Regions from separate parts of the Luteimonas sp. MC1572 genome, predicted to be linked through region 3. Evidence: predicted binding sites of a transcription regulator. Region 3 holds the regulator's gene; each other region holds the start of a gene.
The links. Region 3 encodes HrcA, which represses chaperone genes, less so after heat shock. Its sites were predicted from a motif close to TTNGCACTCNNNNNNNNNGAGTGCNAA; they were not measured.
Positions count from the first base shown of each region.

Region 1 (6,260 bases), 1.1 Mb from region 3:
GCGCAGCGCCGTCGAGGTCGGCGATGTGCGTCGCGTCAACCAGCAGCGAGCACGCCTGGCCAGGCACCAGCGGCTTGGCCGGGGTGAGGGCGAAGGTGGTCGCCTGGGCGACATGGTCGAGGTCGAGGCGCTGGCGGCGCAGGCCGTCGCAGGCCAGCACGAACGCGCCGGGCTGGGCGACCACCGGCTCGCTGAAGGTCACGCTCAGGTCCGCGGCGTACGGGAAGTCGGTGCCGCCGTTGGCCGGGAACGTGGTGGTGACGCGCGGCGCGGCGTTGCCGGCCTCGCCGAAGGACTGGTTGTTGTTGCAGGTGCCGAAGGTCTGGGTGGCCGAGTCCGCCCAGCTGAAGCTGGCGTAGGTGTTGCCGGTGCCGCCCAGCTGCAGCGACGTGCCGACCGGCGCCATGTTGGACTCGAAGACACCGATGTCGGTGCTGGTCAAGCCCGCGGCCGGACCGTTGCTGGCGGTCATCGCGCCTTCGTAGCTCAGGAACTGGACCACGTTGCCCTGCGGGTCGATCAGGGCGATGCCGTCCGGCGAGCCGTTCTGCAGGCCGTCCAGCGGATAGTTGATGGTGGCCAGCCGCACCTGGCCGCCGCACGCGACCACGTTGCCCGCGGGCACCGCGGTGGTGGAATAGCTGGCGTTGTTGCTGCCGTTGTAGAGCACGACCTGGTAGCCGCTCAGGCTTTCGCCCGCGCTGGCGACGATCTCGATCGCCTCGCCCACGTCGGTGCCGGCGTTGTCGTAGTGGATCTCGTTGACGAAGACGTCAGCGTGAGCCGGAAGTGCTGCGAACGCGGCCAGCGCGATCGCGCAGCGGACCGATAGTGTGGAACGACGCATAGGTGACTCCCCTGTGAAAGCGGGCGAGCGTACCCCGCCCATATGACGGTTGCCATAGCAAGCGCACGCAGCTTTCCATTTGCCTGCACGCCGGCGTGACGCCGTCCACGTATCGTGATGACTCCCCCGCATTCACGCCGAATCGATGTTCTCTCCGATCCACAGCTCCAGGGCCCTTGCGGGCCTGGTCGTCGTTCTCCTGGGCCTTGCCGCCGGGCCCGTCGCCGCGCGCGAGGCGGCGGATATCGAGATCGCGCTCGGCGCGTCCAACACCACCGACCGCGAGTTCACGCCGGTCGCATCGGTGGCCTGGCTGCCGGAGCTCATGCAGATGCACAACGCCGTGCTGCGCGCAGATGCAGGCGTTGTCTACGTCGACGGACGCGGCGACGTGGTGGGCCGTGACCTGGGCGACAGCGTGGTGGTGGGCCATGTCGGCCTGCGCTACGAGCGCACCGACAACGGCCTGACGCTGGGCGCCGGCGTGGGCGGTCAGGCGGGCGAGACCGACGCCCTGTCGGGCGACGTGCAGTTCATCACCACCGGCGGCTGGCGCTGGGAGCGGTTCTCGCTGCTGGTGCGCCACATCTCCAATGCCAGCCTGAACTCGCCCAATGACGGCGAGACCATGCTCGTGGCCGGCTGGCGCTTCTAGCGCACCCGCCGGGCGCGTTCCGCCCGGCGCACATCCTTGTTCCGCCGGGGCCTTGATCCCGGCCCGCCCCGCCCCATCTTCCGTGCATCCCGGCATTGCCGGGTTTTCGTGGCCCGGGTTTTGGCACTCGGCATGGCCGACTGCTAGAATTCGCGCCCGATACCCCCGTTTCTTCAACCCAATCAATAACTTGTGAGGATTGCCATGAACCTGAAGCCGCTCTACGACCGCGTGGTCGTCAAGCCCATCGAAGCCGACGAAGTCTCCGCCGGCGGCATCCTGATCCCGGACAACGCCAAGGAAAAGCCCACCAAGGGCGAAGTGGTCGCGGTCGGCGAGGGCAAGGCGCTCGACAACGGCACCGTGCGCGCGCCGAAGGTCAAGGTCGGCGACAAGGTCATCTACGGCCAGTACTCCGGCTCCGCCTACAAGCTGGAAGGCGTCGAATACAAGATCGTGCGCGAAGACGACATCCTCGCCGTCCTCGGCTGAGCCCCGCGCCCCACTTCTTCCACCCCTGATCCCAATTCGAGGTAATTCCAATGTCCGCCAAGGAAATCCGTTTCGGTGAGGACGCGCGCGCAAAGATGGTGCGCGGCGTCAACATTCTCGCCAATGCCGTCAAGGCGACCCTCGGCCCGAAGGGCCGCAACGTCGTGCTCGAGAAGAGCTACGGCGCCCCCACGATCACCAAGGACGGCGTGTCCGTCGCGAAGGAGATCGAGCTCGCCGACAAGTTCGAGAACATGGGCGCGCAGATGGTGAAGGAAGTCGCGTCCAAGACCTCCGACAACGCCGGTGACGGCACCACCACCGCCACCGTGCTGGCGCAGGCGCTGATCCGCGAGGGTTCCAAGGCGGTCGCCGCCGGCATGAACCCGATGGACCTCAAGCGCGGCATCGACCAGGCCGTCAAGGCCGCCGTCGCCGAGCTGAAGGCCATGTCCAAGCCCACCGCCGACGACAAGGCGATCGCCCAGGTCGGCACGATCTCGGCCAACTCGGACGAGTCGATCGGCACGATCATCGCCGACGCGATGAAGAAGGTCGGCAAGGAAGGCGTGATCACCGTTGAAGAAGGCTCGGGCCTGGACAACGAACTCGACGTCGTCGAGGGCATGCAGTTCGACCGCGGCTACCTGTCGCCGTACTTCATCAACAACCAGCAGTCGATGTCGGCGGACCTGGATGACCCGTTCATCCTGCTGCACGACAAGAAGATCTCCAACGTCCGTGACCTGCTCCCGGTCCTGGAAGGCGTCGCCAAGTCGGGCAAGCCGCTGCTGATCGTCGCCGAGGAAGTCGAAGGCGAGGCCCTGGCCACGCTGGTCGTCAACACCATCCGCGGCATCGTCAAGGTCGTCGCCGTCAAGGCGCCGGGCTTCGGCGACCGTCGCAAGGCGATGCTGGAAGACATGGCCATCCTCACCGGCGGCACCGTGATCTCCGAAGAAGTCGGCCTGTCGCTCGAGAAGGCGACCATCAAGGACCTCGGCCGCGCGAAGAAGATCCAGGTCTCCAAGGAAAACACCACGATCATCGACGGCGCGGGCGAGAGCTCGGGCATCGAAGGCCGCATCAAGCAGATCAAGGCGCAGATCGAGGACACGTCCTCCGACTACGACAAGGAAAAGCTGCAGGAGCGCGTTGCCAAGCTCGCCGGCGGCGTGGCGGTGATCAAGGTCGGTGCCTCGACCGAGATCGAGATGAAGGAAAAGAAGGCCCGCGTCGAAGACGCCCTGCACGCCACGCGCGCTGCGGTGGAAGAAGGCGTGGTCCCGGGCGGCGGCGTTGCGCTGGTGCGCGCGCTGCAGGCCATCGGCCAGCTCAAGGGTGCCAACGAAGACCAGAACCACGGCATCGTGATCGCCCTGCGCGCCATGGAAGCCCCGCTGCGCGAGATCGTCACCAACTGCGGTGAAGAGCCGAGCGTGGTGCTGAACAAGGTCAAGGACGGCAGCGGCAACTACGGCTACAACGCCCAGACCGGCGAGTACGGCGACATGATCGCGTTCGGCATCCTGGACCCGACCAAGGTCACCCGTTCGGCACTGCAGAACGCGGCCTCGATCGCCGGCCTGATGATCACCACCGAAGCGATGGTGGCCGAGCTTCCGAAGAAGGACGAGCCGGCCATGCAGGGCGGCGGCGACATGGGCGGCATGGGCGGCATGGGCTTCTAAGCCAGTCTCCAGTTGTCACACCGCACCACGAAAAACCCCGCCGCGAGGCGGGGTTTTTCTTTGCCCGGGTCAGGGGAGCGCCAGGCAGTGCGCTTCGCTGGGGCGCGCCAGGCAACGCGCCAGGGGCTCCGCCGCAGCATGTGCCGCGAGGCCGGATTCCAGGGTGGCCAGGACTTCATGCTGCCCCTGCCGGTGGGCCAGCAACAGCGACAGCATCCACGGCCGCATCCAGTAGCGGTCGCCGGTCTCCGGAGGTCTCGTGCCGCGCATTTCCGCGGCAAGCTTCGCCGCCTCCGCCAGCTCGCCCCGCACCAGGTGCAGCTCCGCGTGTGCCTGGGTGTGCATCATCTGCGGCGGCTCACCGTCTGCCATTGGACACCCGGCAAGCGTCCGCGCCGCGCCGCCGAGGTCACCCAGCCGGAGCTGGACGCTCGCGCGTACTCCGCAGCTGCCGTATCCGGTCGCTGACGCCCGGTAATCGTGCTGGCCAAGGATCTGCCAACTGCGCTCCAGGTCGACAAGGGCGGCACCGTGGTCACCCAGCGCGGCTCGCACGTAGCCGCTGTAGCGGAAGCAGGCCTCGACGTGGAGGTCGCTGCGTTCGAGCGCCGTGTTGATCTCGTTGGCGATCGCGTAGTGCTCGAGTGCCTCGGCGTGACGTCCGCGCCACTGCAGGAAGGCGGCCAGCTGGCAATGCACGGATGATCTGGTCGAGTGCGGCCTGGTGTAGATGCGGTCGGCGATGGCGGCGGCTTCGAACGCGATCTGCTCGGCACGGGCATGGTCGCCTGCCCGGCTGAAGCTGGGCACCTGGTTGGCAAGTGCGCTGGCGTGCCAGCCGCTGTCGGTGCCGTCGAGCAATCGCGACAGCCGGATTTCCTCCTCCGCGAGCGCGACGATCCGCGCGGTGTCGTCCGGATCCGTTGCATTCATCGCAGTGCCCAGGCCGCCGAGCGCGGTGAGGTGCAGCTCGGTGTCCTGCAGTCCGTGCTGCAGCAGGGCCTCCAGCACCTCCTCGAACATCACCTTGGCGGCGTGGGGGTCGCTGCTGAACAGGCCCATGGCGAGCGTGGTCTTCGCCTCGAGGAGCGGCCGTGGATCATTTGCGCCCGCAAGTGCCAGCTCCGCGAACGCCACGCCCGCGCGCGCGTGCGCGAGCGCGGCATCGACTTCGCCGCGATCGCGCATCAGACGGCTGAGATCGCTCTCGACGCGGGCGCGTTCCGCGTGCGCGTCGGGGGCGTGGACCGCGAACAGGTCGCGGGCCTGCTCCAGGTCGGTGCGTGCTTCATCGACGTGGTCCAGCTCCAGTCGCGCCCTGCCCGTGAGCATCAGGATGTCCGCCGCGGCGAGCGGATCATCCGCAAGGACCTCAGAGCGCGCGCGTTGCGCGCCTTCGCCCAGAAGTTCCAGCGCATCCGGTACGCGGCCGTTGGCCGGCTCGGTCGACGCGAACACGCGCTGCAGGAAATCGCGGACGAGGATCGCGCGCTGCGCCTGCACCCGTGCGTTCGCCGCTTCGTTCCTTGCCACGCTGGCCTGCCACAGGGTGGCCCCGATGCCGCCCGCCAGACTGGCCGCCAGCAACACGCCAGCCGCCACCCCAAGCGCATTGCGCGCCACGAACTTCCGAACCCGGTAGCCAAGGCCCGGCGCCTGCGCCAGCACCGGCATGCCGTCCAGCCAGCGGCGCAGGTCGTCGGCGAAGGATTCGGCGGATGGATAGCGTGCGCCCGGCTGCTCGGCCAGCGCCTTGAGCAGGACGCGGTCGAGGTCGTTCTTCAGCGGCACGTAGTGGCGGTGGCAGGCGTCGCGGCTGTCGCGCACCAGCTGCGAGGGACGCGTGGTGGTGCCGGCGCCGGTGGCGGCCTGCGGCGTGCGCCCGGTGAGCAGGCGGTGCAGCAGGGCGCCCAGGCCGTAGACGTCGATCGCGGTGCTCGGCGGCGCGCCGTCCATCTGCTCCGGTGCGGCGTAGCCGGGTGTCATCGCCCGCCACATGGTCTGCGTGGCCTCGTCGGTGGAGTCGGTGAACTGGCCGATGCCGAAGTCGAGCAGGCGTACGTGGCCGCCGGCTTCGACCAGGACGTTGGATGGTTTCAGGTCGCGGTGGATCACCAGGTTGCGGTGGGCGTAGGCCACGGCGTCGCAGACCTGCAGGTAGAGCCGCACGGTCGCGCGCGCATCGGGCGAATGCGCTTCGCACCAGCGGTCGATGCGCTCGCCCTCGACCAGCGGCATCGCCAGCCAGCAGGTGCCGTCGGCGGCGCTGCCGGAGTCGGTGAGCGGGGTGATGTTGGGGTGGTTGAGGCGGGCGAGGATGGCGGCCTCGCGCTGGAAACGCTCACGCCCGGTGGCGCCCAGCGCGGCCAGCGTCAGGATCTTGATCGCCGCGTGCTGGCGCGCCATGCCGTCGTCGCGTGATGCGCGGTAGACCACGGCCATGCCGCCGCGGCCGAGCTCGGACTCCAGGGTCCAGCTGCCCAGCCTGCAGCCCGCCAGGTCGCCGCGCAGCGGGTCGAGCGAGGCGCGCGGGCGCACGTGTGCGTTGGTCAGCTGTTCCAGGCGATGGGCGACG
Region 1 is NZ_CP067112.1:458,109-464,368, forward strand. Features, by position in the region: gene JGR64_RS02095 (endonuclease) at 1-847, opposite strand, end outside; gene JGR64_RS02100 (acyloxyacyl hydrolase) at 993-1,502, shown strand; gene JGR64_RS02105 (co-chaperone GroES) at 1,707-1,994, shown strand; gene groL (chaperonin GroEL) at 2,045-3,685, shown strand; gene JGR64_RS02115 (serine/threonine-protein kinase) at 3,755-6,260, opposite strand, start outside.
Region 1: a site for HrcA is predicted at 1,623-1,649, ahead of JGR64_RS02105 (co-chaperone GroES). Genes of this name have one in related genera too.

Region 2 (6,260 bases), 1.2 Mb from region 3:
CTGGAAGCCGCACATCGGCGACTACCTGGAACGCGACGACATGCAGGCGCTGGCCGACTTCCTGCGCACACGCAAGGCGGCAGGCGTGGAGGTGTTCCCGCCCGGGCCGGAGATCTTTTCCGCGTTCGACGCCACGCCCTTCGAGGATGTGCGCGTGGTGATCCTCGGGCAGGACCCCTACCACGGCGCCGGCCAGGCGCATGGCCTGTGTTTCTCGGTGCGGCCAGGCGTGCCGGTGCCGCCTTCTCTGCTCAACATCTTCAAGGAGATCCAGCGCGACCTCGGCATCGCCGCGCCGGACCATGGCTGCCTGCTGCCCTGGGCGCAGCGCGGCGTGCTGCTCCTCAACGCCGTGCTGACGGTCGAGGCCGGCTGCGCGGGCTCGCACCAGCGCAAGGGTTGGGAGGGCTTCACCGACCACGTGGTCGACGTGCTCAACCGCGAGCGCGAAGGCCTGGTGTTCGTGCTCTGGGGCGCGTACGCGCAGGCCAAGGGCAAGGTCATCGATCCGTCGCGCCACCGTGTGCTCAAGGCCACCCATCCGTCGCCGCTGTCGGCGCATCGCGGTTTCCTCGGCTGCGGCCACTTCTCGGCGGCCAACCGCTATCTCGTCGCGCGTGGCGGCACGCCGCTGGACTGGTCGCTGCCATTGCGCGCGGAGCTCGCGATCGCATGACGCCCGCACCGCTGCTGGTATCGCTGCACATGCCGAAGACCGCGGGCACGAGCCTTGCGGAAACCCTGCGCGCGGCGTTCCCGGAGCCTGGTGCCTGCCAGATCGAATACGTCGACCAGCCCATGCAATACACGCGCTGGTGCCGGCGCTGGCGCGCGCTGCGCGCCGGGCTGACCGGGCGGGGGGTGTTGCCGGACGGCCTGGCCTGCGTGCACGGCCATTTCCTGCCCGTGAAATTCCGCATCGCCGCGGGCGCGGCACGCGCGGTGCGGTACGTGACCTGGCTGCGCGAGCCGGTCGACCGCCTGGCCTCGCATTACCACTACTGGATGCGCGACTACGACGGCCTGGATCCTGCCCAGCCGCTGCGCAACCGGGTGCTGCGCGAACGCTGGTCGTTCGAGCGCTTCGCCCTCGGTGCCGAGATGCGCGACCTGTACCACGAGTACCTGTGGCGCTTCGATCCGGCCGGCTTCGACTTCATCGGCATCACCGAGCGTTACGACGAGGACCTGCAGCAGATGGCGCGGCGGTTCCTCGGCGGCACCGCGGTACCCGCCGTGGCGCTGGCGAATCCGCTGCGTGGCGAATCCGGATATGTGATCAGTCCGCTGCTCCGCAGCCGCATCGAGGCGCATCACGCGCGTGACGTGGCCCTGTACCGGCGGGTCCTGGCCGGGCACCGCCGCTGAGGTTGTTCGAAGTGTGGTGGCGGGAGCTGGATGCTTTCCTCGATTGATGTTGTCAGGACCGCCTGGAGGCGCGTCCGCAACTTCGACGGGAGCACTGTTCCATGAGGAATTCCACGATGCCGCCGGTGCTGGCGGCGGCCTGCGTGCTCGGCCTGCTGGCCGGGCTGCAGCCCACGGACGCCAGGGCCGCCAGCCAGCGGGCCCGGCATATCCGCCCCAGCGGTATCTGCGAGGCGCCGTTGCCGGTCTATGACGCCTATCTGCGCAAGTCGCCACAGGCGGTGACCAACACCGGCGACGAGACCGTGTTCGTCAACTGCGCGATGCCTGCCGATCCGGTGGGCGATCTCGGGTCGGCCTGGGTCGAGGTTCGTATCCAGTCCACGGTGGCGGCGAACACCTCGGTGACCTGCACCCTCGTCACCGGTAGCGCCGACGCGCCGGTCTACGACGCGTTCAGCCGCCCGCTGGCGCCCTACGGAAACAACTGGTTCACCTGGGCGGGCCTCGACAAGCTGAGCATCGATGGCCTCTTCGCGGTCATGTGCGCGCTGCCACCTGGCGTCCAGCTGACCGGCCTCTATGCCAAGGAAAGCGACAGCGCCGGCGGCATCTGACGCAGCCGCACCCATACCCGTACCCCGGAGCCAACCCATGATTCCAACCTGCATCCCGCGCACCATCGCCGCGGCCAGTTTCTTCGTACTCGCGTCCGCGGTCCTGCATTCCCCGCACGCCGACGCTGCCTCCATGCGGACGATCAGCGTCTCGGCCACCGGCGTCTGCGACGCGCCGCTGCCGGTCTACAACGTGCACCTGCGACGTCGCCCGGTCGCCCTGCAGAACGAGAGTGACCAGTCGGTGTTCGTGTCCTGCACGCTGCCCACGGATGTCATGGGCGACAGCAACTCCGGATCGGTGGTGGTCGGCTTCAAGAGCTTCGCCGGAGCGGCCACCGTGAGCTGCACGATGGTGTCCGGAACCAGCGGTGCCCAGGTCTTCTACGTGCCGAGGGACCAGGCGATCGCGGCCAACGGCCGCGCCGGCATCACCTGGCTGCAGGTCAACAAGTGGAGCAATTCCGGCACTTATGCCTTCAGCTGCAACCTGCCCGCGGGGGTGGCGATGGAAACCATCACCTACACCCAGACCGACAGCGGGGGCCGGGTATGAGCCGCCGCCTGCCGGCGGGTGCAGCCATCGCGCTGGCGCTCGCCGCTGTCCTGCACGTTCCGGAAGCCAGGGCCGCCACCGAGCGCGTCCAGCGGGTGAGCGCCACCGCCGCGTGCGAGGCGCCGCTGCCGGTCTTCGACGCCACCCTGCGCAAGCGCCCGATCGGCATCGGCAACGAAGGCACCACGTCGATCTTCGTTTCCTGCTCGCTGCCGGCGGATTCCGCGGCGCCACCCGGTGGCGCCACGGTCAGCGTGCGCCTCGCCATGCGCGGCAGCGGCCCGGCGACCACGGTGAACTGCCAGCTGGTGACAGGCACGCCCGACAACCTGTCCTACACCGCCGGCAGTGCCGTCGTCCCGAGCGCCGGCACGGCGTGGCTCACCTGGAACGGCGTCCACAAGGGCGCGGCCAACGGCACGCTGAACTTCAGCTGCAACGTGCCGCCCCTGATCGACCTCGGCACGATCCTGTACAGGGAAACGGATCCCGGCGACCAGCTCTGAGGTTTCCCGCCGCCACACGGGTGGCGGCGGGCGTCTGTGCCGCCGCGCCGGATCCTCTCTCCCTACCGGCGCGCGGCATCGGCGACCCAGGTGAATGGCCTCTTCGATAGCAATAATCGATCGGTCTGGATTGATTTTTGATCATGAATGGAATACTAAGGAACTCTTCCGGTCTTTAGCAGTCCCATGGAGCCACTGCTAAGATCACGGCCATGACTGCAACCACCGCGACCGCTCTTGTCTCCAACAGCCTCCCGATCCCCAGCGCGCTGGGCTCGCTCGAGGCCTACATCGGCGCCGTCCACCAGATCCCCGTCCTCACGGTCGAGGACGAGCAGGCGCTGGCCCACCGTTTCCGCGATGGCGAAGACCTCGATGCCGCCCGCGAGCTGGTGCACTCGCACCTGCGCTTCGTGGTGCACGTGGCGCGTGGCTACAACGGCTACGGCCTGCCGCTCGGCGACCTGATCCAGGAGGGCAACATCGGCCTGATGAAGGCGGTGAAGCGCTTCGACCCCACGGTCGGCGTTCGCCTGGTGTCGTTCGCGGTGCACTGGATCCGTGCCGAGATGCACGAGTACATCATCAAGAACTGGCGCATCGTCAAGGTCGCCACCACCAAGGCGCAGCGCAAGCTGTTCTTCAACCTGCGCAAGAGCAAGAAGCGCCTGGGCTGGTTGAACGCCGAGGAAGTGCGCGTCGTGGCCGCCGACCTCAACGTTTCCGAGCGCGAGGTGCTGGAGATGGAGTCGCGCCTGTCGGGCCGCGACGTCGCCTTCGATGCACCGTCCGATGACGATGACGACCACGCGCCGCCGTCGCCGGCCGCCTACCTCACCGCGCGCGAGGATGATCCGTCGCAGGCGTACGAGCGCCAGGACAGCGAGGACAACCAGCTCGCCCTGCTGCGCGAGGGCCTGGGCCGGCTGGACGCGCGCTCGCGCGACATCATCAAGCGCCGCTGGCTGGATGACGACAGCAAGGTGACCCTGCAGGAACTGGCCGACCAGTACGGCGTGTCCGCCGAACGCATCCGCCAGGTCGAAGCCAACGCGCTGAAGAAGATGAAGGCGCTGTTCGCGGCCTGAGTGCAGTGCCCCGCAACTGGAAAGCCCGGCTCAGGCCGGGCTTTTTCGTTTCTGCCGGCGTTGTGGCGACGCGCTCACCACTTGAACAGCACCAGGCTCAGCGCCAGCACCGCCATGCCCGAGACCAGCCCGTACACGGTCTCGTGGCCCTTGGAATAACGCTTGGCCGCCGGAAGCAGCTCGTCCAGCGCAAGGAACACCATGACGCCCGCGATGATCCCGAACACGCTGCCGAACACCGCGTCCGACAGCCAGGGCCGCAGCAGGGCATAGCCGACGATCGCACCGACCGGTTCCGCCAGGCCGGATATCAGGCAGGCACCGAAGGCGTAGGCCTTGTTGTTGGTGGCGAAGTACACCGGCACCGCGATCGCGATGCCCTCGGGGATGTTGTGGATGGCGATCGCGAACGCCAGCGGCAGGCCGACGCCCGGGTTCTCGAGCGTGGCGAAGAACGTCGCCAGGCCCTCGGGAAAGTTGTGCGCGGTGATCGCAAGCGCGGTCAGCAGGCCGACGCGCTTGATGTAGGCGGCGTTGTGTTCGCGGAAGAACGGGTCGTCGACCTCGAGCCGCTCATGCGGGTTGGGCACCAGGTGGTCGACCAGCATGATCAGGCCGACGCCTGCGAGGAACGCGAAGGTGCCGTAGGAGAAGCCCAGGCGGGGACCGTAGCCCTGGCTGAAGGACCACACCGACTTGTTGAGGATCTCGGACAGCGAGACGAAGACCATCGCACCGCCGGCGAAGGCCAGCCCGAACGCCAGCAGCCGTGCGTTGGGCTTCTTCTGCGCGAACACGAACAGGCTGCCCAGTCCGGTCGCAAGTCCTGCACCCGTGGTGACCGCCAGCGCGATGAGCAGGTTGGCGGTGGGGATTTCCATGGGCGCTGGATCCTGGGCGGTCGCGCCATCCTAGCCGAAGCCCCCGGGCGCGGATACGCGGGCATCGCGGCGTGTCGGGCATCATGCGTCATCGCGCCGGGCGCGCCCGAGGAACAACCGACATGGCCGAACACGAGAAGCGCATCGCGGTGCTGATCGACGCCGACAACGCGCCGGCGGCGAAGATCGACGCCATCCTTGCCGAGGTCGCGCGCCACGGCGTGGCCAACGTGCGCCGCGCCTATGGCAACTGGAAGAGCCAGCACCTCGTTAGCTGGGAGAAGTGCCTGCACACCTACGCGATCCGCCCGATCCAGCAGTTCGCCTACACCACCGGCAAGAATGCCTCGGACATGGCGATGGTGATCGACGCCATGGACCTGCTGTACGCCGGCAACCTCGACGGGTTCGCGATCGTGTCGTCGGATGCCGACTTCACCCCGCTGGTGATGCGCCTGCGCAACGACGGCGTGGCGGTGTACGGTTTCGGCCAGGAGAAGACACCGGAGCCGTTCGTGAAGGCGTGCTCGACGTTCCTCTACCTGGAAAAACTGGGCACGCCGGATCCGGCCGAAGAGGCGGCGGCGCCGACGCGCGCGCGCAGCCAGGCCGAGCTGCAGGCCGACCAGGCGCTGGTACGCACGCTGCGCGCCTCGGTGGATGCCACCCAGGGCGAGGACGGCTGGTCGCGGCTGGGCGCGGTGGGCAGCCACATCAGCAACCAGGGTTCGTTCGATTCGCGCAACTTCGGCTACCGCAAGCTCAGCGACCTGATCGAGGCGACCGGGCTGTTCGAGGTCCGCCGCCATGGCCTGAACATCGAACTGCGCGGGCGTGGCAAGGGCGTCACCGCGGCCGGTGGCCAGGCGCGCAGTGCGCCGGTGGCGAAGGTGGCGAAGGCGGGCAAGGCCGCCAAGGCCCCGGCCAGGACCGCCAAGGCGGCGCACGGCGGCGCGGCTGCGAAGACCGACAAGCCGCGGTAAATACGCGCGGTCGGACGAGGGCGCGGGTCGCCGCGGCGGTCAGTACAGGTCGACCGGATCCACGTCCAGCGACCACCGCACGCGGCGCGCTTCGGGCAGCGCATGCAAGGCGGCCACGCCGCGATCCAGGAGCTGCTGCAGCGCGCCGCGTGACGGCGACGACAGCAGCAGCTGCGCGCGCTGCATGCCGGCGCGACGGGGCATCGGCGCGGGCATCGGGCCGAGCAGGGCGATGCGGTTGTCATCGCCGGCGGCATCGGC
Region 2 is NZ_CP067112.1:2,789,776-2,796,035, reverse strand. Features, by position in the region: gene ung (uracil-DNA glycosylase) at 1-676, shown strand, start outside; gene JGR64_RS12790 (hypothetical protein) at 673-1,368, shown strand; gene JGR64_RS12785 (hypothetical protein) at 1,470-1,985, shown strand; gene JGR64_RS12780 (hypothetical protein) at 2,023-2,541, shown strand; gene JGR64_RS12775 (hypothetical protein) at 2,538-3,047, shown strand; gene rpoH (RNA polymerase sigma factor RpoH) at 3,260-4,135, shown strand; gene zupT (zinc transporter ZupT) at 4,210-5,016, opposite strand; gene JGR64_RS12760 (NYN domain-containing protein) at 5,139-5,999, shown strand; gene JGR64_RS12755 (primosomal protein N') at 6,039-6,260, opposite strand, start outside.
Region 2: a site for HrcA is predicted at 3,223-3,249, ahead of rpoH (RNA polymerase sigma factor RpoH). Genes of this name have one in related genera too.

Region 3 (6,260 bases):
GTGCGAGCACCTGGTCGAAGGCCTCGGCCAGGCTGAAGTCGATGGCCACGTCGAACGCGGGTACGCCGCGCAGCTCGGCGGCGGCGAAATGCGGCACGCCGTCCACCACCCGCTGTGCCGGCTTGCGTGACACCGCGGCCACGACGACGCAGCCCGGTTCGGCACCGTCCCCGCACAGGCGCATGAGCGCGTGGCCCATGCGCCCGCTGGCGCCATGGAGCATCAATCGGATGGGAGCTGGCATCGCGCAAGGCTAGCCGCGGTGCACGCCGCCGGCAAGCTCACGGCCGGCGCGTGGCCGGCCGTATCGCGCTCACGACGTCATGCGTTCCCAGAACCCCTTGACGCCGTCGACGAAGGTGCTGGCCTTGGGCGAGTGGCGACGCGCGCCGTCGCCGACGAACGTCGCTTCGAGCTGCTCCAGCAGCTCGCGCTGCTGGTTGGTCAGGTTGACCGGGGTTTCGATCACCACCTTGCAGTACAGATCGCCCGGCGCGCGGCTGCGCACCGACTTCACACCCTTGTCGCGCAGGCGGAAGACCTTGCCGGTCTGGGTCTCGGCGGGGATGCGGATCTCGGCTTCGCCGCCAAGCGTGGGCACGCGCGCGGTGTCGCCCAGCGCGGCCTGGCCGATGCGGATCGGCACTTCGCAATGCAGGTCGTCGCCGTCGCGTTCGAAGATCGGATGCGGGCGCACGCGCACTTCGACGTACAGGTCACCGGGTTGCGTACCGGGTGGACCGGCCTCGCCCTCGCCCGAGAGACGGATCCGATCGCCGTTGTCCACGCCGGCCGGGATCTTGACCGACAGCACCTTCTCTTCCTCGACTCGGCCATTGCCGCGGCACGACGGGCACGGCGACTTGAAGGTCTGGCCGCGGCCGTGGCAATGCGGGCATGGCTGCTGCATCGAGAAGATGCCGCGCTGGAACCGCACCTGGCCGCGCCCCTGGCAGGTATCGCAGGTCTCGAGCTTGCCGTCTTCCGAGCCGGTGCCGTTGCAGGGATCGCAGGCGGCCAGCGTGGGCAGCTCGATGCGGCGCTCGACGCCCGCCACCGCCTCTTCGAGGTCGAGCTCCATCACATAGCCCACGTCGGCACCACGGCGCGGGCCGCGCGAGCCACCACCGCCGCCAAAAATATTGCCGAAGATGTCGCCGAAGATATCGCCCATGTCCGGCTGGCCGGGACCGGCGTTGCCGCCGCCCATGCCGTGTTCGAACGCGGCGTGGCCGTGCTGGTCGTACATGCGGCGCTTGCCACCGTCGGACAGTACCTCGTAGGCCTCCTTGCACTCCTTGAACGCAGCCTCGGACTCGTGGTTGCCGGGGTTGCGGTCAGGGTGGTGCTTCATCGCGCAGCGGCGATAGGCCTTTTTCAGTTCATCGTCGCCGGCGTTGCGGGCAACGCCGAGGACTTCGTAATAATCACGCTTGCTCATGGATCAGGGGCCATCTGTGTCGTCGGGCGACGCCCCCGCGAAACCGGGGGCGGAAACGACATCGGGAACCGCGGACTTGCCGCCACGGCTCCCGACGTCACGTACCGATGGCGGTCAGGCCTTGGTGTCGTCGTCCTTGACCTCGGTGAACTCGGCATCGACCACGTCGTCGCCGGGCGCGGGGCCACCGGCACCGCCACCCGCATCGCCACCACCCTGCTGGGCGGCCGCGGCGAACAGCGCCTGCGCGGCTTCCTCGAGCACCTTGGTCCTGGACTCGATCTGCACCTTGTCGTCGCCCTTCATCGCGGTCTCGACGTCGGCGATCGCGGCCTCCACGCGCCCGATCACGTCGCCCGGCACCTTGTCGCCGTTCTCCTTGATCGCCGTGCGCGTGCCGTGCACCAGCGCGTCGGCCTGGTTGCGGGCGCCGACCAGTTCGTGGAACTTCTTGTCGTCTTCGCGGTGCGCCTCGGCGTCGGCCACCATCCGCTGGATTTCCTCGTCCGAAAGACCCGAGCCCGCCTTGATCTCGACCTTCTGCTCCTTGTTGGTCTTCTTGTCCTTGGCGGTGACGTGCACGATGCCGTTGGCGTCGATGTCGAACGACACCTCGACCTGCGGCATGCCGCGCGGCGCGGCGTCGATGCCGGTGAGGTCGAACTTGGCCAGCGACTTGTTGTAGCGGGCCTGCTCGCGCTCGCCCTGCAGCACGTGCACCGTGACCGCGGACTGGTTGTCCTCGGCGGTGGAGAAGGTCTGCGAGGCCTTGGTGGGCACCGTGGTGTTCTTCTCGATGATCTTGGTGAACACGCCGCCCAGGGTCTCGATGCCGAGGCTCAGCGGGGTCACGTCGAGCAGCAGCACGTCCTTGACGTCGCCCGCCAGCACGCCGCCCTGCACCGCGGCGCCGATGGCGACCGCTTCGTCCGGGTTGACGTCCTTGCGCGGCTCCTTGCCGAAGAACTCGGCGACCGCCGCCTGCACCTTCGGCATGCGCGTCTGGCCACCGACCAGGATCACCTCGTTGACGTCGCTGGCGCGCAGGCCGGCGTCGTTGAGCGCGGTGCGGCAGGGCTCGATGGTCTTCTTGATCAGGTCCTCCACCAGCGCCTCGAGCTTGGCCCGGGTCAGCTTGATGTTGAGGTGCTTCGGGCCCGAGGCGTCGGCCGTCACGTACGGCAGGTTGACCTCGGTGTGCTGCGCGGTGGACAGCTCGATCTTGGCGCGCTCCGCCGCATCGCGCAGGCGCTGCAGGGCGAGCGGATCCTTGCGCAGGTCCATGCCCTGGTCCTTGTTGAACTCCTCGACCAGGTAATCGATGACGCGCTTGTCGAAGTCCTCGCCACCGAGGAAGGTGTCGCCGCTGGTGGCCAGCACCTCGAACTGCTTCTCGCCGTCGACTTCCGCGATCTCGATGATCGACATGTCGAAGGTGCCGCCGCCAAGGTCGTACACGGCGATCTTGCGGTCGCCGCCGTCCTTGTCCAGGCCATAGGCCAGCGCGGCCGCGGTCGGCTCGTTGATGATGCGCTTGACGTCGAGGCCGGCGATGCGGCCGGCGTCCTTGGTCGCCTGGCGCTGCGAGTCGTTGAAGTACGCCGGCACGGTGATCACGGCTTCCGTGACCTTCTCGCCCAGGTAGTCCTCGGCGGTCTTCTTCATCTTTTCCAGGATGCGCGCGGAGACTTCCTGCGCCGACAGCTTCTTGCCCTCGCTGGTCGCCACCCACGCGTCGCCGTTGTCATGCTGGGCGATGGCATATGGCACCAGGCCGATGTCCTTCTGCACCTCGGCGTCGGTGAACTTGCGGCCGATCAGGCGCTTCACCGCATAGAACGTGTTCTTGGGGTTGGTGACCGCCTGGCGCTTGGCCGAGGCGCCCACCAGCACTTCGCCGTCCTTGGTGTAGGCGACGACGGATGGCGTGGTGCGGTCGCCTTCGCTGTTTTCGATGACGCGGGCCTTGCCGCCGTCCATGATCGCCACGCACGAGTTGGTCGTGCCGAGGTCGATGCCGATGATCTTTGCCATGGGATGTTGCCTCTTGGAGGTTTGTCTGGGGGGCGGCAAAGCCGCCGATGACTGCTATCTGGGGACGCGGCCGGCGCCTTCAAGCGCCGGGCGGCGCGGATTCAGTCGTCGCGGGCCACGGCGACGAGCGCCGGGCGAAGGAGCTGCTCGTTGAGCTGGTAGCCCTTCTGGAACAGCTGGGCGACGGCGCCGGCGGGGACGCCCGCGGCGTCCACCACGCTCATCGCCTGGTGCTGGTCGGGGTTGAACGCATCACCTGGCGCCGGCGCGAGCTGGACCAGGCCCTGGCTGGCGGTGACGCGCAGGAGTTCACGCAGGGTCAGCTCCATGCCTGTCCGCATCGGATCGTCCGCCGCGCCCGCGAGCAGCGCCGCGTCGAGGCTGTCGAACACCGGCAGCAGGTCGCCGAGCAGCTGCTTGTTGGCGAACCGGCAGGCATTCTGCACATCGCGCTGCAGGCGCTTGCGCTGGTTTTCAAGCTCGGCGCGCTCCACCAGGGACTGCGCGCGCAGCTGTTCGAGCTCGCCGCGGAGGGCCTCGATCTCGTCGTGCGGAATGGTGTCGGCGGCCTCGATGGTGGCGTCGGGCGTGTGTTCGTTGGTCATCGCTCTCAGGGTCCGGGTGTGTCGCGGTCCGCACTCTGTGGGGATGGCGGCTCCGGATTCAAGGCATTGCCGAGCATTTCCGCGGTCGCCTGCACCACCGGGATCACCCGGTCGTAGGCCATCCGCGTCGGGCCGATGACCCCGAGCACGCCCAGTACGCGTCCCCCGGCCCCATACGGGGCGGTCACCAGCGACATGCCCGCCAGCGGCGCCAGCCCCGTCTCCTCGCCGATGAACACGCGCACGCCCGGCGCCTTCACCGTGCGTTCGAGCAACTGCAGGATTTCGCGCTTCTGGGCGAAGGCATCGAACAGCTCGCGCAGCCGTTCGACGTCGGCGAGGTCCTGCACCCCGAGCAGGCGCGCCTGCCCGGAGACCACCACGTCCTCGTCGCCCGGCACCAGCACCTGCTCGGCGATTTCGGTGGTGGCGCGCAGCAGGCCCTCCATTTCGCTGCGCGCGGCGCGCAGGTCGCTCACCAGGGTGGCGCGGATCTCGTGCAGCGGGCGGCCGGCGAAATTGGCATTGAGGTAGTTGGCCACCTGCTCGAGTTCGGCCGGGCCGTACGGGCGCCGGGTCAGCACGATGCGGTTCTGCACCTCGTGATCGGCGAAGACCACGATCGCCATCACCCGCTGGCCGTCCAGCGGCACGAAATCGATCTGCCGGAAGGCGAACTGGCCGCGCCCCGGCACGCTGACCACGCCCACGAACCGGGTCATCGCCGACACCAGCTCCGAGGCGCTGCCGAGCAGCGACTGCGTGCCGCCGCCGGTCGCGAGCTCGCCGCGCAGGCGCGCGAGCTCCGGCTCCTGCAGCGGGCTCAGCTGCAGCAGCGAGTCGACGAACACGCGATAGCCCTGCGGGGTGGGTACGCGCCCGGCCGAAGCGTGCGGCGCCGCCAGCAGGCCGACCTCCTCGAGGTCGGCGAGGATGTTGCGGATGGTCGCCGGGCTGACATCCAGCCCGGCGTGGCGGGCCAGGGTCTGCGAACCCACGGGCTCGCCATCGCGGATGTGGCGCGCGATCAGGGTGCGCAGCAGCTGGCGTGCGCGGGCGTCGAGGGGGTCATCGCGGCGTCGGGACATCCCGGGGGTATATGTCGCCGGGCTCCGAGTCGCAAGCGCTGCGACGCGGCGATGGCAGCCTGCGGCCCCTCGCGGCACAATCGCGTCCCATGCTCAAACGCCTCTCCATCAAGGATTTCGCCGTCGTCGCCGCCACCGAGCTCGAGTTCGGGGCCGGGCTGACCGTGGTCTCGGGCGAAACCGGCGCCGGCAAGTCGCTGCTGGTCGACGCGCTCGGCTTCCTGTCGGGCCAGCGCGCCGACAGTGGCATGGTGCGCCACGCGGCACAACGCGCCGAGCTCGACGCCGACTTCGACCTCGCCGGCTCAGCGGCCGCCCAGGCCTGGCTGCGCGAGCAGGAGTTCGATGACGGAGACGCCTGCCAGCTGCGCCGCACCCTGCGCGCCGATGGTGGGTCGCGGGCGTGGATCAACGGCCGCCCGGCCACGCTGTCGCAGCTGGCCGCACTGGCGGGTCATCTGGTCGAGATCCATGGCCAGCATGAGCACCAGGCGCTGCTGTCGCGCGGCAGCCAGCTCGCCCTGCTCGACGCGTTCGGCCGCCACGAAGCACTTCTTGCCGCGGTGGCCACGGCGGCGCGCGGCTGGTCCGCGCTGCTGCGCGAGCGCGAACAGCTGACCGCCGCCGGCGATGTCTCCGACCGCATCGACTGGCTGGGCCACCAGCTGGATGAACTCGAGCGCGAAGACCTGGATGCGGACGCCATCAGCGCGCTCGTCGCCGCGCATCGCCGCCAGGCGCATGCCACCACACTGGTCGACGCCTGCGACGTCGCCCTCGCCCGCCTCGGTGACGGCCACGGCGCGCTGCCCGCCGAACTGCACCAGCTGCGCGGCGGCCTGGCGCGGTTGCAGGACCACGAACCACGCCTGGGCGAGGTGCAGTCCATGCTGGAAGGCGCCGCCATCCAGCTCGACGAGGCAGCCGTCCTGCTCGATCGCATCCGCGCCGACCTCGATATCGACCCGGCGCAGCTCGAGGACCACGAGCGCCGCCTCGCGCGCCTGCACGACCTGGCGCGCAAGCATCGCGTGACGCCCGAAGGGCTCGCCGCGCAGCGCGACACGCTGGCCGCCGAACATGAGGCGCTGC
Region 3 is NZ_CP067112.1:1,575,979-1,582,238, forward strand. Features, by position in the region: gene dapB (4-hydroxy-tetrahydrodipicolinate reductase) at 1-244, opposite strand, end outside; gene dnaJ (molecular chaperone DnaJ) at 314-1,441, opposite strand; gene dnaK (molecular chaperone DnaK) at 1,556-3,514, opposite strand; gene grpE (nucleotide exchange factor GrpE) at 3,577-4,080, opposite strand; gene hrcA (heat-inducible transcriptional repressor HrcA) at 4,086-5,168, opposite strand; gene recN (DNA repair protein RecN) at 5,258-6,260, shown strand, end outside.